3 regions of the Streptomyces dengpaensis genome follow, and region 1 is predicted to be linked to each of the others. Evidence: riboswitches for the same ligand, from Rfam matches in the RefSeq annotation. Region 1 holds a riboswitch; each other region holds the start of a gene.

Region 1 (5,430 bases):
TCCAGCTGCTCCTCGCGCAGCACCGCGAACGACGTGTCGGCGGCCGGCACGAAACGACGGCCCGCGGCGGCCGCCACCTCGCGCAGGAAGGCGCGCCGGAATCCGTCCGACTCCAGCGAGCCGTGCCAGTGCGTGCCCCAGGTCTGGCCGACCCGGCAGCCGTCCAAGAAGGGTTCTCCACCTACGACTTCGGCGACCCCGTGGTGGATCTCGTACCCCTCGACCCGCTCGCCGAGCGCCTCGCCGACGGGCCGGGTGAGGGTCTTCTCCCGCGCGAACCGCACCCGCACGGGCAGGATCCCGAGCCCGTCCACATGCCCCTCGCGGCTCTCGACCTCGTCCTCGATGTGCTCGCCGAGGACCTGGAAGCCACCGCAGATGCCGAGGACGGGCCGGCCTTCCCGGGCCCTTCGGACGAGGGCCTCGGCGAGCCCGCGTTCGCGCAGCCACTCCAGCGCCTTCACCGTCCCCCGGGTCCCCGGAACGATGACAAGATCGGCGTCGGCCAGCTCCTCGGGCCGGTCCACGAACCGTACGACGACGCCCGGTTCGGCGGCGAGCGCGTCCACGTCCGTGAAGTTGGACATGAGGGGAATCGCGCAGACGGCGACGCGCAGCACATCCTCGCCGACGGGCGCGGCGACGGCCGATTCCCGGACCGTCCCCCGCAGGGCTGTGTTTGATGTGAAAGAGGGCCGCAGCCCGTCCTCCTCGTCGATCCCGAGGCCGTGCTGGAAGGGGAGCACCCCGTACGTACGGCGTCCTGTCAGGTTGTCGAGCATGTCGAGGCCGGGCTCCAGCAGGGACACGTCGCCGCGGAACTTGTTGACGAGGAAGCCGGCGACGAGCTCCTGGTCCTCGCGCGACAGCAGCGCGACGGTCCCGAAGAACGAGGCGAACACGCCCCCGCGGTCGATGTCGCCCACGACGAGCACCGGGAGCCGGGCATTCCTGGCGATCCCCATGTTCACGATGTCGGTGCGCCGCAGATTGATCTCGGCAGGGCTGCCGGCCCCCTCACAGATCACCGCGTCATACGTGCCCCGCAACTCGGCGAGGCAGTCGAGGACGGTGCCGAGGAGCTGCTGCTGCCGCCCGCCGTGATACCCACGCGCACTCAGCTCGCCCACCGGCTTCCCCATGAGCACGACCTGACTGCTCCGCTCACTGCCCGGCTTGAGCAGCACAGGATTCATGAGCGCGGTCGGCTCCACGCGCGCGGCCTGCGCCTGCATGGCCTGGGCCCGCCCGATCTCGGCACCCTCAAGCGTGACGAACGAATTGAGGGACATGTTCTGCGCCTTGAAGGGCGCGACCTTGACCCCCTGCCGCACCAGCCACCGGCAGATCCCGGCGGTGACCACACTCTTGCCGGCATCGGAGGTGGTGCCGGCGACGAGCAGTCCGCCGCTCATGACGTACGCCCCTTCCTGTTCATGAGCGCCCGCGCGGCGGCACTCACACCGAGGGCGAGCCAGCTGACGCGCCGGGACAGCCGTACGGCCCGCTCGATGTCGTCGACGTGGACGGCGCGCCCTTCCCCGTTGAGCACGGGCCGGTGCTCGACGCGGCCCCCGTACGACAGCGTCCCGCCCAGCCGCACCCCGAGGGCCCCCGCGAACGAGGCCTCCACGGGCCCGGCGTTGGGGCTCGGATGGCGGTGGGCATCGTCACGCCAGGCACGCAGGGCCGCGCGCGGATCACCGCCGGCTGCCGCCGTGAGGACGGCGGTGAGCCGGGCCCCCGGCCACCCGGCGAGGTCGTCGAGCCGGGCGGAAGCCCAGCCGTACCGCCGGTACTTGGGGGACTTGTGCCCGACCATGGCGTCGAGCGTGTTCACCGCGCGAAAGGCGACGAGTCCGGGCACCCCGCCGACCGCACCCCACACCAAGGCCCCCACCACGGCGTCGGAGGTGTTCTCGGCGACGGACTCGACGACGGCACGCGCGATCCCGTCGGCGTCGAGCGCCTGGGGGTCCCGCCCGCACAGGTGGGGCAGCCGCTCACGGGCCACTTCGACATCACCGGCCGCGAGCGCGCCACCGATCGCCCTGGCCTCCCGGCCCAGCGAAGTCCCTCCGACAACGGCCCACGTGGCGGCGGCGGTCAGCACGATGGAGGCGGTGCGAGAGCCGCGTACGCCACGGCCTGCCAGCGCGGCGAGCCCGGCGGCACCGCCCACGCACACGGCGGTGTGCAGCGCGCCCCACCCCCGGTGGTCCCGCCACAACACCCGTTCCACGGCACCAGCGGCCCGCCCGAACGCGGCGACCGGATGCCCCCGGCGAGGATCGCCGAGCAGCAGGTCACCGAGGAGGCCGGCGGCGGCGCCGTACGCGAAGTCGCGATCGGCACGCATGGGTTCAGCCGACCGTCAGGTCAGGCACAACCGTCGTTCGGAAGTCATGGGCGCAGCCGCGCATGGCAATATGTCCTCACTCAGGGTGTCCACGCCCTGGTTCGACGAGACCGGCGGCGAGAGTTCCTGGCTCCCGGGGAACTTCGTTCCCCGGTGACAGTGGCGGGACCGCGCCGGATTCGCACCGGGCTTCCTCTCATTGCCGCCGTACTTGGCTCCGGAAGTCCACCACGGGGTTGGAAGACCCGTCAACTGGCTGTTGACCTGCACGGGGAGAGTGTGCCGAGGCCCACATCGCCGCCACTGCGACATCCCCACCGCGACCGCCGAGCCGCCCTGTGCAGGAACGCCGACGGGCGGGTACGGGACGCGGCGTCCCGTACCCGCCCGGCTGTCGAACCGTGCGGCGTCGTCCTTGTCAGGACACGATGATGAAGATCCCGTACGCCACCGCCGCCGCGCAGGCGGCGAAGCAGGCGTACGCGCCCGTGACCGCGAGGGTCGCCGAGCCGCCCGAGACGGACGCCGACTCGCGCTTGGAGAGTGCGACGATGCCGAGGGTGAACAGGCCGACGAGGGCCACGGTGCTGAGGAGGCTGACTCCGAAGACGGAGGCGAGGGCCTGCCAGTCGATGTGCATGCTGTCGTTCGTTCCTTACACCGTGGCCGGGCTGGTGGGCTCCGCGTCCGGGGACGGGGACGGGGACGGGATCATGGTCTTCAGGCCGGCGACGGTGGCCGTCGGGCCGGCCGGCGGCGGGGTGACCGCCGCGACCCCGGTGGTGACGACGCCCGCGGGCTCGATGTCGTTGACATTGTCGACGGTGACCGGCTGGCGACGGGAGAGCGTCCAGATGATTCCGGCGCCCGCCACCAGCAGCACGCCCGTGGCGATGATGCCCCACGTGCCCTGCTGGGTGAGGAACTCCGCGGAGGCACCGGCCAGACCGGCGGCCGGGAGGGTCAGGCCCCACGCGACGAACATCCGGGTCGCGGTCGACCAGCGGACGACACCGCCCTTGCGGCCGAGGCCCGAGCCCATCACAGCGCCGGAGCAGACCTGGGTGGTGGAGAGCGAGAAGCCGATGTGGGAGGAGGCCAGGATGGCGCTCGCGGCGCTGGTCTGGGCGGCGAAGCCCTGCGGCGGCGCCAGGTCGGTGAGGCCCTTGCCCATCGTGCGGATGATGCGCCAGCCGCCCAGGTAGGTGCCGAGCGCGATGGCGATACCGGCCGAGACGATGACCCACATCGGGGGGTTCGAGCCCGGGGCGATGACGCCGCCGGTGACCAGGGCGAGGGTGATGATGCCCATCGTCTTCTGGGCGTCGTTCGTGCCGTGGGCGAGGGAGACCAGGCCGGCGGAGGCGATCTGGCCCGCGCGGTAGCCCTTGGCGGTCGCCTTGTCCTCGACGCGCCCGCCGATCTTGTACGTCAGCCGGGTGGCGAGCATCGCGGCGAGTCCGGCCACGATGGGCGCGGCGACCGCGGGGATCAGCACCTTGGTGATGACGGTCGAGCCGTTCACCGACGACCAGCCGGCCGACATGACGGCGGCGCCGATCAGGCCACCGAAGAGGGCGTGGGAGGAGCTGGAGGGCAGACCCAGGAGCCAGGTCAGCAGATTCCAGAGAATGGCGCCGACGAGCGCCGCGAAGATCACTTCGGTGCGTATGCCCGCTTCGTCGATGATGCCGCCGGAGATCGTCTTGGCGACCTCCACGGAGAGGAACGCGCCGACCAGGTTCAGCACGGCGGACATGGCCACCGCCGTCTTGGGCTTCAGAGCGCCGGTCGAGATGGTCGTCGCCATCGCGTTGGCAGTGTCGTGGAAACCGTTCGTGAAATCGAACACGAGAGCGGTGACGATCACGATTCCAAGGAGGAGCGTGATGTGTTCCATTTACCCAGGCTTCTATTGGACGTCAGTGGCGAGTGGACCGTAGGCAACCTGGGTGAACGAAAGATGAACTGACGGGGTACTTGGGGTGTCTCAAACGGTGGACCGCCCCTCGGTTTGCACTGGAGGGGCGGTCCGGGAGGTTCGAACGGAGTCGGAATGTCGGGCTCCGCTTCCATTCTCTAGCCGCGCGCGAGCCTCTTGAGCTGGGCCATGGATCCGTTGAAGAGGTTCTGGTCACCCGGCAGGCTGCCGCTGTTGTCGTACTGCCAGAACGTCCAGTACGACCAGCCGGCGGGCAGTGCGCCCGCGTTCGCCGAGTCGTAGCGGGCGAGCCACAGAGAGTGGGTCCCGGCGAAGGCGCGACTGCCCCCGGTGCAGTTGTTCCACCAGTGGGTGGTCGTGTAGATCACCGGGCGGCGGCCGGTCTGGCGCTTGACCTCGTCACTGAACGCCTTGATCCAGCTCACCATCTTGGCTTTGCTCAGGCCGTAGCACTTGCGCTTGCTGTACGGGTTGTACTCGATGTCCAGCGCGGGCGGCAGCGTCCAGCCGTCCGCGCGCCAGGCGCCGCCGTTGCGCACGAAGTACCTGGCCTGGGTGGCGCCGGACGACTTGTCCGGCAGCGCGAAGTGATAGGCGCCACGGATCATGCCCACGTTGCGCGCGCCGTTGTACTGCTGGCTGTAGTACGGATTGCGGTACGTGTGGGACTCGGTCGCCTTGACGTAGGCGAACCGGGCGCCCTTTGCTTTCGCGCTCTGCCAATTGACGTTCTTCTGGTGTGAGGAGACGTCATGCCCCTTGGGCTTGCTCGCCGCGGAGACCGGAACCGTGGCGAGAACGGTCCCCCCGGCGGTGAGCGCCCCCACGACAGCGGTTGCCACTATGACGTGGGCACGACGACGGAACGGTTTGTGGTCATGGGCCACATTTCCCCCCGGAATGGCGACGTGCATGACAAATCCCACAGAGGCTACTGGAAGATCAGTGCATGCCCGTCGATCGCAAGCCAACCGGCGGTAGAGGGGGATTTATGTGGATATGCGACCTTACCGATGCTCGGGTTCCGGCCTAAAATGCCCTCGCCTGCGGCGCGTTGACGTCCCCGCCTGGCAGGATCGCGGCATGGCTGAGCAGCGGCGGGACGCACGGGACGTACGGGAGGACGCAC
Region 2 (5,430 bases), 650 kb from region 1:
GTCGTACAGCGCGAAGACCAGGCCCTCCGCGGTGACCCGGCCGCCGATGCGGACGCCCTGCGCCCAGTGGGGGAGGGGGACTTCGGGGAGCGTGACGACGAGGTGCGTGCCGGGGATGGGGGAGCCGAGGAAGACGGCGAAGGCGAGGCGGATGCCGAGGACGGCGATGCCGAGCTTGACGAACGCGCCGTACGAGCGGGCCCAGGGGGCCGTCGTGCGCCGTGCCGCCACGACGTATCCGGCTACGCCGATGAGCAGGGCGAGGAGCAGGGGGTTCGTGGTGCGGGAGGCGGCCGTTCCCAGGGCCAGGGCCCAGACCCACCACGCGCCGGGGTGCAGGGCGTTGCTTCGGTTCGCCTCCGGCGCGAGGGTACGACGTCGCCGTGGGCGTTTGCCGGGGATGGTGCCGGGGGTTGGTGGTTGCGCCGACTGGTCCCGCCTTGCGGGACGACGGCCCAGCCACCACGCGCCGGGGTGCAGGGCGTTGCCTCGGTTCGCCTCCGGCGTGAGGGTACGACGTCGCCGTGGGCGTTTGCCGGGGACGGCACCCGGGGTCGGTGGCTGTGCCGACCGGTCCCGCCCTGCGGGGCGATGGCCCACAGCGGTGGCGGCGGCCGCCTCGGCCCCTTCGTTCGCGCCCTTCGTCATCGTCACGCCTCAGCCCCTGCGGCGTCGGGCCTGCCATATGCCGGCGCCGGCCAGCACGGCCACCGCCGCGACACCCGCCAGCAGGCCCACCGACGGGCCGCCGCCCTGGCCGCCGGAGGTCTCCTTCCGGGCCTTCGCGGACGCCGTCGGCCCCGTGGCCGCGACCTGGTCGCCGCACCCCGTCCGCGGGTAGCCCGCGATGGCGCACAGCAGGGCGTTGGTGTCGTAGCGGAGGGGTTCGGCGACCGCGGCGAGGGCGTCGGCGGTGGTCGCGTCGGAGGGGACGCGGGCGCACGCCGTACGCGGGGACGGCGGTGTCTCGCCGGACGGCGCGTCCTTGGGGACGCCGAAGTCGAGGACGAGAGCGATCCGCTTCTTGCCGGACTCGGCGGGCGTGCGCGCGCAGATCGAGGTGAAGTCCCTGTCACCGCGCGGCTGGACGGCGTGCCGCGAGTCCTCGCTCACCGCGAAGCGGAAACCCTGGACGTCGCCGTCGGACGGCCGCACGGTCGACGGACCCTGTGTCGCGTACGTCCACTTCCCGTCCGACAGGTCCCAGAAGGACCAGTAGCGGTAGCCGACGGCCTGCGCCTGCCCCGCGCCGCCGAGGACGAGGAGCAGCAGGGCGACGAGGACCAGCGCGGGCGTCCGACGGCGGCTCACAGCTGCTGCTTCTTGTTGCGGCCGCTGATCAGGAAGCCGATGCCGATACCGGCGACGAGACCGACGCCGATGATCCACCAGACGCTGACGCCTTCGGTGTCGTCCGTCTTCTTCTCGTCCTTCTTCTCGTCGCCCGGGGCGACCGAGGAGCCGGACGCGTCCGCCGCCGGACCGGTGGCACCGAGCCGCTGGACGAGGTCCGTGCCGCCGAAGTCGCGCGGGTCGGCGCCGGTGGCGTGGACGGCGAAGATCAGCTGGGCGTACGCGGCAGGGCCGCCCTGCTCCGCCCAGGTGCCGGCGTTCTTCTCCAGCCAGGCCAGCGGCTCCTTCGTGGCCTTGGTCCCGCCCGCGGCGGCGAGCGCGACGACCGCGTCCGCGGTGTTGCCGTAGTCGGGCTGGTCCTCGGCGCCGGCCAGCGCCGACTTGAGGTACGTGTCCTTGGCGAGCACCTCGACGAGGTACGCGGCACCGTTCTGCGCGGCCCGCTCGGGGTCGGTGCCGTCGGCGGTCTTGCAGGAGAAGGTGTCGACGGCGGGCTGCTTGGCTTCGCCGACGAGGCCCTTGCCGAGCGCGCCGACCACGCCCGCCGCCGTCGCGTCCGCGTTCGCCGCCAGCTTGCCCTTCTTGTCCGGCTGGAAGGCGAACGCGCCGCCGCCGTCCGCGTCGCACGGGATCGCCAGCTCCAGCAGGGCGTCGTACGGCGACTTGCCGCCCTTGGCGGCCTCCGAGGGCTTCTCGCCCGCGGCCGTCAGCGCGCCGATCACGACGGACGTCGAGTTGGCGTCGCTGGGGCCGCCCGCGGTGTACCCCCAGCCACCGTCCTTGTTCTGCACGGACTTCAGCCACGCGACGGCCTTGTCCGCCTGCGCGTCGTGCCCGCCGAGCGCGGCGAGGGCCTGTACGGCGGCGGCCGTGTTGTTGGTGTCGACCATCGTCTTGGCGTCGCACTGGGCGGTCGCGTCGGCGCGGTACGGCGCGAACGCCCCGTTCGCGCACTGCTGCCCGGTCAGCCAGTCGACTGCCTTCGCCGCGGGCTTCACCCCGACGGTGTCCTGGGCGAGCAGGGCGAGCGACTGCCGCCAGACGCCGTCGTAGGTGGGATCGCCGGAACCGAACAGCCCGGACGGGAGCGCCTGGGACGCGGACGGGGAGGGGGACTCGTCGGCGGCGAAGGCCGTCGGCATGACAGCGGCACTGATCACGGCCGTGGCGGCCAGTACCGCGGCGCTGCGGCGAACAAACATGACTCTCCCTGTGGGGAGCTGGGCAGCGCCGGGCATGCCGAGGCATGAGGCTTCCGGGCGGCTCCGGCTCCGTATCCCTCGACGGTGCCTGCCAGCGGCGGGCTGCCGATGGCACGAGCCGGTCACGTCCCGGGCGAGGTGATCCGGCTCACCACCGAGGCGGCGGTTCACGGTTGCGGGTCAGCGCCGGAATTGCACCGGCTTCCCCCCGTACGGGTGTGATGACGACGCCCTTACTGTACCGGCCCGTAAGGAACCGCCAGAGGGGCGGTCAGGGCGGACGAGGGTTTTTCGCCCCCTCCGCCCCTACCCGTGCCGTACCTGGGGGGCTCCGCCCCCCAGCCCCCCGTATCGCGCTGAACGCGCTCGTCCTCAAACGCCGGAAGGGCTAAACCCCTTCAGAAGCCACGTACGTCACCGGATCGCTCCCCGTCACCGCCTCCGCCCGCCCCAGCTTCACCAGCCGCCGCAGATGGGCCTCGGCCTCCGAGACCGCGATGTTCCTTGATCCGTACGGGATGTCGTCCCAGGGCCGGTTCCACTCCATGCGCTCGGCGAGCTGCCAGGGGGTGAGCGGGGTGGTCAGGAGGGCGAGGAGCCCGGTGAGGCGTTCCTCGTGGTGCGCGAGCAACTCCCGTACGCGGAAGGGCGCGTCGGCGAAGGCGTGCTGGTGGGCGGGGAGCACCTCGGCGGGGTCGAGGCGAGCGACGCGCTCCAGGGAGTCGAGGTAGTCGCCGAGGGGATCGGTGACGGTGGCGTCGTCCGGATCCTCGTACAGGCCGATGTGCGGAGTGATCCCGGGGAGGAGGTGGTCACCCGAGAACAGGCGGCCGTGGCCCGGGAGTTGGGCCGGGTGCTCCTCTTCCAGGTGGAGGCAGACATGGCCGGGCGTATGGCCGGGGGTCCAGATCGCGCGCAGACGGCGGCCCGGCAGGGCGAGGAGTTCGCCGGGGACGATCTCGCGGTCGGGGAGCGCGGGGGCGAGGCCGGGCAGGGTGCGCGGGCGCGCGGTGCGCATCGGGGCGATGTGCTCCTCGGGCGCACCGGCGGCTTCGAGCTTCGTCGTCATGTACGCGAACCAGCGGCCCGGCTCGGTGCCGCGGGCCCGCCGCACGATCGAGATGTCGGCCGCGTGCATGGCGATCCACGCGCCGGACGCCTTGCGGACCTTGGCGGACAGGCCGTGGTGGTCGGGGTGGTGGTGGGTGATGACCACCCCGTGGATCTCGCCGGCCGCGGTGCCGCAGGCCGCCAGTCCCTCGGCGAGGGTGTCCCAGGAGGCCGGGTCGTCCCAGCCGGTGTCGATCAGCACCGGGCCGCGGTCGGTGTCGACGACGTACACCAGCGTGTACCCCAGGGGGTTGTCCGGAATGGGAACCCGGATGGACCGTACGCCCCCGCCGTGCTCGGTCATCTGCGCCATGGGCTCCCCAATCGCCGCGCCCGGCCCCCGGCTCACTATAACTAGAACGAGTTTCGACGGTAGCCCGAGTCGACGAACTGCCGGCGCCATCCCGGGCGTTACTCCCGGCGTCCTCCCCGGCGCTACTCCAGGCGTTCCGCCGTTCCACCCGTGGACTCCATCGCACGGAACTGGTATCAGTTCTCGTATCCGTATCTGATGGAGCGTCAGAGAACGGCCCCGGGGAGGCAGTCGCCATGACCGAGCTCGTGGAACACGGACAGCTGTTCATAGGCGGGGAGTTGACGGACCCCCTGGGCAAGGACGTCATCGAGGTGATCTCGCCGCACACGGAAGAGGTCATCGGGCGGGTTCCGCACGCGTCGACGGCGGACGTCGACCGGGCGGTCGCCGCCGCGCGCGAGGCGTTCGACGAGGGCCCCTGGCCGCGCATGAGCCTCGACGAGCGGATCGAGGTCGTCACCCGGATCAAGGACGCGATCGCCGTACGGCACGAGGAGATCGCCCGCGTCATCTCCTCCGAGAACGGTTCCCCGTACTCCTGGAGCGTCCTCGCGCAGGCCCTCGGCGCGATGATGGTGTGGGACGCGGCGATCACGGTCGCGCGGAACCACACGTACGAGGAGACGCGCGACGGAGTCCTCGGCAGGATCCTCGTCCGCCGTGAGCCGGTGGGCGTGGTGGCGGCCGTGGTCCCGTGGAACGTCCCGCAGTTCGTGGCGGCGGCCAAGCTCGCGCCCGCGCTGCTGACCGGCTGCACGGTCGTACTGAAGCCGTCGCCGGAATCGCCCCTGGACGCGTATCTGCTGGGCGAGATCGCGAAGGAGGCCGGGCTGCCGGACGGCGTCCTGTCCATCCTCCCGGCGGACCGCGAGGTCAGCGAGTACCTGGTCGGACACCCCGGCATCGACAAGGTCTCCTTCACCGGCTCGGTCGCGGCCGGAAAGCGCGTGATGGAGGTCGCCTCGCGGAACCTGACGCGCGTGACGCTGGAGCTGGGCGGCAAGTCGGCGGCGGTGGTCCTGCCGGACGCGGACATCGCGACGTCGGTCCCCGGGATCGTCTCGGCGGCCTGGATGAACAACGGCCAGGCGTGCGTCGCCCAGACCCGCATCCTCCTGCCGCGCTCGCGCTACGACGAGTTCGCGGACGCCTTCGCCGCGGCGGCGAGCGCGCTGGTGGTCGGCGACCCGCTCGACCCGGCGACCCAGGTGGGCCCGCTGGTCGCCAGGCGCCAGCAGCAGCGCAGCCTCGACTACATCCGCATCGGCCAGGAGGAAGGCGCCAAGATCCTCACGGGCGGCGGCCGCCCGCAGGGCCTGGACCGCGGCTGGTACGTCGAACCGACCCTCTTCGGCGACGTCGACAACTCCATGCGGATCGCACGGGAGGAGATCTTCGGCCCGGTGATCTGTCTGCTCCCGTACGGCGACGAGAGCGAGGCCGTGAAGA
Region 3 (5,430 bases), 6.2 Mb from region 1:
AGCGGCCCGAACGAGATGTCCTGGGCGACGGACGCGGCGAACAACTGGTCGTCCGGGTCCTGGACGACCAGCTGGACCGCTGTCCGCAACCGGGTCAGCCCCTTGCGGTCGTACCGGACCGCCCGCCCCTCCACCACCAACTCCCCGGAGCGTGGCCGCAGTCCGCCGCTGAGCAGCCGCATCAGCGTCGTCTTGCCGCTCCCGTTGCGCCCGAGCAGAGCGAGTGCGCGCCCCTCACGCACCGCGAAATCGAGATCGCTGAGCACGGCGGGGCCGTCCTCATAGGCGAAGGACACGCCCCGCAGGGCGACCAGCGCGGGCTCGCTCATGTCAGCGGCCTTTCGAGTACGAAGGTGAGGGCGGCCAGTGCCGCGAGCAGGGCGACACTCGCCCCGGTGAACCGGACGGAGACATGGGCCTCGGGCACCAGAACACGCAGTGTCCCGTCGTAGCCGCGTCCGGCGAGCCCGGCCTGGAGCCGCGCGGCCCGGTCGAAGGACCGGACGAATGCGGTGGCGCCGAGCCCGGCCAGGGAACGCCACTGTGCGGCCCGGGTCGTGTGCCCGAGCCGCGCGGCCTGCGCGTCCCGGATCAGCCGTACGGAGTCGAGCAGCAGGAAGCTCATGCGGTACGTCACCAGGGCCACATCCACGACCGGCGCGGGCACCCCGGCCTTCACCAGGCGCGGCAGCAGGTCGGACATCGGCGTCGTGAACGCGAACAGCAGGACGCCGAGGGAAGCGGCCGAGGAGCGCAACAGCAGCTCACCGGCCCGTACGGCCCCGCCGTCGGCCAGCGCCACGAACCCGCCGGGACCACCGACCTGCACGAGCAGCGTCACCGCACCCGTCACACAGAAGCCCAGCGGCACCCGGTAGGCACGCCACAGCCTGCGCACTGGCACACCCGCCGGTCCGAGCAGCACGGCCACGGCCGTCACGAGTACCAGCGCGGCCCCCGGCCAGGGCGGCAGCGAGATCGCCAGCGCGGTGAGCCCCAGCCCGAGCACGGCCTTGTCCACGGGATGACGGCGGCGCCAGCGACTGCTGTGCGCCGCCGCGTCGATCGGCAGCACGAGGCTCAGGCCTCGGGGACCTGAGAGGCCCCGGGAACCTGTGAGGCCCCGGGAACTTGTGAGGGTTCAGGGACCTGTGAGGCCCCGGACTCCCCGGCGCCGCTCGCGGCACTTTCGGCCTGCTGCCGTTCCCGGGCCCGCGCCTCGCCCTGACGGCGTCCCCGGTGGAGTCCGAAGTAGTAGGCGAGGACGCCCGCGCCGATGGCCGCCTGGAGGGCGAACAGCGCCGACTCGATCTCGCCGGACGGCGGCACGTACAGGGGTGAGAACCAGGGTTCGTAGTCCGGCTCGATCTCGGTGATCGCCGTCTCGGCCTGGCCATCGGACCCGGTGAACGGCTCCTCCTTGTCGTCGCCGAGACCGAGGGCCAGCGGCAGCACGGCCAGCGCGATCACGGCCAGCACCAGAAGGAGGTTGGTCTTCGCGCTCTTGCTCATCTTCTTGTCCGTCAGGCTCTTCTCGTCCATCAGGCCATCGCCTCGCTGCCGGTGCGGGCGTCCTTCTTCGTCAGGAGCACCCCGAGCCGCGTCAGTTCGCCCTTGCTGGACTGCACGAGCAGCCGCATGACGAGGACGGTGAGGAGCCCCTCGCTCACCGCCAGCGGAATCTGCGTGACGGCGAAGATGGACCCGAACTTGCCGAGTGCGCCCAGGAATCCGCTGCTCGGGTCGGGGAAGGCGAGCGCGAGCTGCACACTGGTGACGCAGTAGGTGAACAGGTCGGCGACGAACGCGCCGAAGAACACCGCGACCATGAGCGGCACACCGTACCGCCGCAGCAACCGGTACATCCCGTACCCGGCCCACGGCCCGACGATCGCCATGGAGAACACGTTGGCGCCGAGCGTGGTGAGTCCGCCGTGCGCGAGCAGCAGCGCCTGGAAGAGCAGAGTGATGGTGCCCAGCACCGCCATGATCGGCGGCCGGAAGAGAATGGCACCCAGCCCCGTGCCGGTGGGGTGTGAGCAACTCCCGGTCACCGAGGGCAGCTTCAGCGCGGACAGAACGAAGGTGAAGGCTCCGGAGGCGCCGAGGAGCAGGGTGCTCTCGGGGTGCTCCCTGACCTCACGGGTGAGTGACCGGACTCCGTGGACGACGAATGGCGCTGACGCGACGCCCCAGGCGACCGCGTGCGCCGGAGGAAGAAAACCCTCGGCTATGTGCATGGCTCAGCAGACCCTCTCCAGCACCTCGTGGATGGTTGACGCGCCTTGGCCGGTCTCCTGGCTGACGGGTGACACCGCCCGAACTCCGCCTTCCCGGGTCCGAGGACCCAGTGGCTGCCCGCGAGGGCTGGAGCCGGACTTCCCGATCACAGTGGCGAGGGCCGCACCGGCATCACACCGGATTTCCCGTTCACCAAGGCGTGGCGACATTAGTGCGTCACAGCTGGTGGTGACAAGCGGCGCTCGGGGGCGCGCAGCCGTCCCCTGCGCACAGCGCCCGCCCCGGTTCGCGAGGGATCAGCGGTCCGGTTTCCCTCCCGCGTGGGGCGCCGCTCAGGTATCGCTGCCTGCCCCATGGGTGACCGCCGGGTGCACCAACTCGAGCGCGCCATCGCGACCGGGGGTGATGTGGACGCCGGGGCTGATCCGGTCGAGCGTCGCTCGCAGCCAGGTTTGGTCCTCGACGGTCGCGGGTTCCAGGCGCATACGGCGCGCCTGAAGCGGTGTCATGCGCAGGCCGGTCAGTCGCCCGGTGCCCCGCTCCACCGAGAGCAGGTAGGCGAGCCGAAGGTCGTCGCGGTACTCCTCGTAGCCGTTGATGCCCTCGTAGTCGTCGATGAAGTCCCCGCAGCCGTACAGGATCAGCCGGTTGCCATACACCTCGAGGGGACGGGGGTGGTGCGAAGAGTGCCCGTGCACGACGTCCACGCCGCCGTCGATCAGCGCATGCGCGAAGCGGACGTGGTGCCGGGGGACGCGGTATCCCCAGTTGGAGCCCCAGTGCACCGAGACCACCGTGATGTCACCCGGGCGTTTCGCCCGGCGTACCCGCTGGATCACCCTGTCGGCCGCGGCGGCGGACGGCTCGGACACGTAGGCGACTCCGGGCCGGTCCGAGGCCGCCGCCCAGCTGGAGGGAACGCCGCTGGACGCCGTCCCGAGGGCGAAGACCAGGACGCGGGCGCCGTCACCGACGGGAACCGTCGCGGGCGCGTACGCCTCGTCGGCGGTGCGCCCCGCGCCTGCCGCCCGCAGCCCCGCCCGGGCCAGCGACTCGAGCGTCTCCTCGAGGCCGGGGCGGCCGAAGTCGAGTACGTGGTTGTTGGCCAGGACGCAGACGTCGGGGCGTGCCACCGCCACGGCGGGCACGTTGGCCGGGTGCATCCGGTAGTGGATCCCCTTGCCGGGCGCGAACGCGTCGCAGCGGGTGATGGCCGTCTCCAGGTTCACGATCCGAGCGTCCGGAGCCGCCCCGTCCAGCAACCGGAGCGCCTCGCCCCACGGCCAGGAGGGGGTGACCGGGGCGGGGATCGGGCCGCTCACCCGCTCCGCCAGCTCCACGTACGACCGGGCATCCTCGACGTAGAACTCCCGCAGCTCCGGATCTCCGGGGTGCGGGAGGATCTGGTCGACGCCGCGCCCGAGCATCACATCGCCGCACAGGAACAGCGTCACTACGCCGCCGCCCATACCTCCACACTAGGCGACCACCGGCCTGGCCGGCGTTCTGTGGCTCTGCCGCACGCCGGGGCGCCGGTACTTGGTGGCGGCCGGGATCACCAAGGTGGACTCGGCCAGTGTGGCGAGGGGCGACTCGGGTGCCGTGGTCACCGCATGCACACGGGAGCCTGCCCGCACGGCCTGTTCGGCGACCCGGACGGTGCCCGCGCGGTGTCGCCCTGGGCGACGGCTGGCGTCGTGGTCTCGCCGATGACGTGCACGGGCAGTCCGAGGTGCATCAGCCGCATGGCGAAGGCCTTCGCCATGAGTCCCGAACGCCCTTCCCCTGTGACGAAGATGCGCTCCGCGTTCCGCAGGGTCATGGCCAGGGATTCCAGCGCGTCGTCGACGAGGGCGATGACTCCGTCGATCTCGGCGAGGATCTGCTTCCTCAGTCCTTCGGTGAGGTGGTCGGTTATTGCGTGCAACTGCCTTGTCTCTACTGTCCGTTGAGGCGCATCCGTTGAGGCGGATGGTCAGCTGCGGCCTGCCGCCCGGGCCAGGCGACCGGCCGCTTCCGCGGGATCGGCGGCGGCGGTGACGGCCGATCCGACGATGACCCGGATGTCACCGGCGCCGGCGAACCCGGGCAGGTCGTCGGCGGTGAGCCCGCCCGCGACGGCGAGCCGCCGGCCGGAGCTCCATGGACCGAGCAGGGCGGCCGGGTCGGTGCCGGCGCGCTGAGTGTCTTTGCCGATGTGGGCGGCGAGGACCGCGTGCTGCGGCAGGCGCGCGGCCAGCTCCGCACGACGCTCCGCCGTGGTCTCCATGAGGTCGACGACGGCCTCGTCACCGCGCTCGGCGTCCCCGTCCTCGCCCCCGATGTCACCGCGCGCGGCGGTCAGCGCTTCCTCGTGCAGGCCGAGGATGGTGCGGGCGTAGCCGGCGTAGGTCTGCCCGGAAGGTGTGAGGCACACGCCTCTTCCCACCCGCTCCACCAGCGGGACACCGATCTCCCGGGTGAGAGCGGCGACAGCCGCCGAGACGGCGGACTCCGTCACCACGAGGAGCTGTGCCGCCGCCTTCACGGACCCGGTCTCGGCGAGGGCGACGAAGGCCCGCAGCCGGGCGGTGGTCGTCATGCGAACCTCCAGGAGACGACCGAAGGGGAAGGCATGCCGCCATGGCCGGCAGTCGGCTCGGCACTTACTGCGGGCCGGTGTCCCCGGGGAGGCGTTCCAACGCGGCGGCGACATCGGCGTGCTGGGCGATGTCCGTCAGGGCGCGGGCCATCACCGAACCCGGTTCCCGGGCGGTGACCACCAGCCCGACCGGCACCGTCCGGGCAGGCTCGACCAGCGGCACCGCACGCATTCCGTGCGGGACGCCGAACACGTGAAGCCAGGTGTGCGGCACGATGCTGGCCCACCGGCCGGTCCTGACGTGGGCGAACAGGGCGGCCACCGAATCGGTCTCGACCCGCGGCGACGGCCGGAGCCCGGCCTCGGTGAACACCTCGTCCAGCACCTGACGCCCCTGCATGACACCGGTCAGCAGGCACAGCGGCAGCCGTGACGCCTCCGCCCAGGTCGCCGTCGTCCCCTGCGCCAGACCGTCGGCGGCGTCGGTCAGCAGCACATACCGTTCCTCGTACAGCGGGACCGACTGGAAGTTCTCCGAAAGCCCCTTGTGCAGATAGGTGATTCCGGCGTCGATCTCGAAATTCTGCAGCTGCCGGAGAATGTCCTCC

The links. A riboswitch is a leader RNA that binds a small molecule or an ion and turns the genes downstream of it on or off. The one in region 1 is predicted to bind cobalamin.
Region 2: it holds a riboswitch for cobalamin, as region 1 does, so the genes downstream of both, C4B68_RS28250 (prenyltransferase/squalene oxidase repeat-containing protein) here and C4B68_RS31140 (cobalamin biosynthesis protein) in region 1, are expected to answer to the same signal.
Region 3: it holds a riboswitch for cobalamin, as region 1 does, so the genes downstream of both, C4B68_RS02690 (energy-coupling factor ABC transporter permease) here and C4B68_RS31140 (cobalamin biosynthesis protein) in region 1, are expected to answer to the same signal.

What each region holds. Positions count from the first base shown of each region.
Region 1 covers NZ_CP026652.1:6,759,902-6,765,331, forward strand. Annotated here, with positions in the region: gene C4B68_RS31135 (cobyric acid synthase) at 1-1,415, opposite strand, end outside; gene C4B68_RS31140 (cobalamin biosynthesis protein) at 1,412-2,359, opposite strand; cobalamin riboswitch at 2,461-2,604, opposite strand; gene C4B68_RS31145 (hypothetical protein) at 2,778-2,999, opposite strand; gene C4B68_RS31150 (inorganic phosphate transporter) at 3,015-4,259, opposite strand; gene C4B68_RS31155 (lysozyme) at 4,439-5,188, opposite strand; gene C4B68_RS31160 (class II aldolase/adducin family protein) at 5,385-5,430, shown strand, end outside.
Region 2 covers NZ_CP026652.1:6,106,003-6,111,432, forward strand. Annotated here, with positions in the region: gene C4B68_RS28240 (energy-coupling factor transporter transmembrane component T) at 1-654, opposite strand, end outside; gene C4B68_RS28245 (SCO2322 family protein) at 658-1,311, opposite strand; gene C4B68_RS28250 (prenyltransferase/squalene oxidase repeat-containing protein) at 1,308-2,555, opposite strand; cobalamin riboswitch at 2,700-2,831, opposite strand; gene C4B68_RS28255 (MBL fold metallo-hydrolase) at 2,944-3,978, opposite strand; gene C4B68_RS28260 (aldehyde dehydrogenase) at 4,215-5,430, shown strand, end outside.
Region 3 covers NZ_CP026652.1:562,010-567,439, reverse strand. Annotated here, with positions in the region: gene C4B68_RS02705 (energy-coupling factor ABC transporter ATP-binding protein) at 1-329, opposite strand, end outside; gene cbiQ (cobalt ECF transporter T component CbiQ) at 326-1,075, opposite strand; gene C4B68_RS02695 (energy-coupling factor ABC transporter substrate-binding protein) at 1,081-1,512, opposite strand; gene C4B68_RS02690 (energy-coupling factor ABC transporter permease) at 1,542-2,240, opposite strand; cobalamin riboswitch at 2,271-2,453, opposite strand; gene C4B68_RS02685 (CapA family protein) at 2,574-3,710, opposite strand; gene C4B68_RS44025 (hypothetical protein) at 3,720-3,851, opposite strand; gene C4B68_RS02680 (phosphoheptose isomerase family protein) at 3,848-4,168, opposite strand; gene C4B68_RS02675 (LysR family transcriptional regulator) at 4,217-4,822, opposite strand; gene C4B68_RS02670 (LysR family transcriptional regulator) at 4,887-5,430, opposite strand, start outside.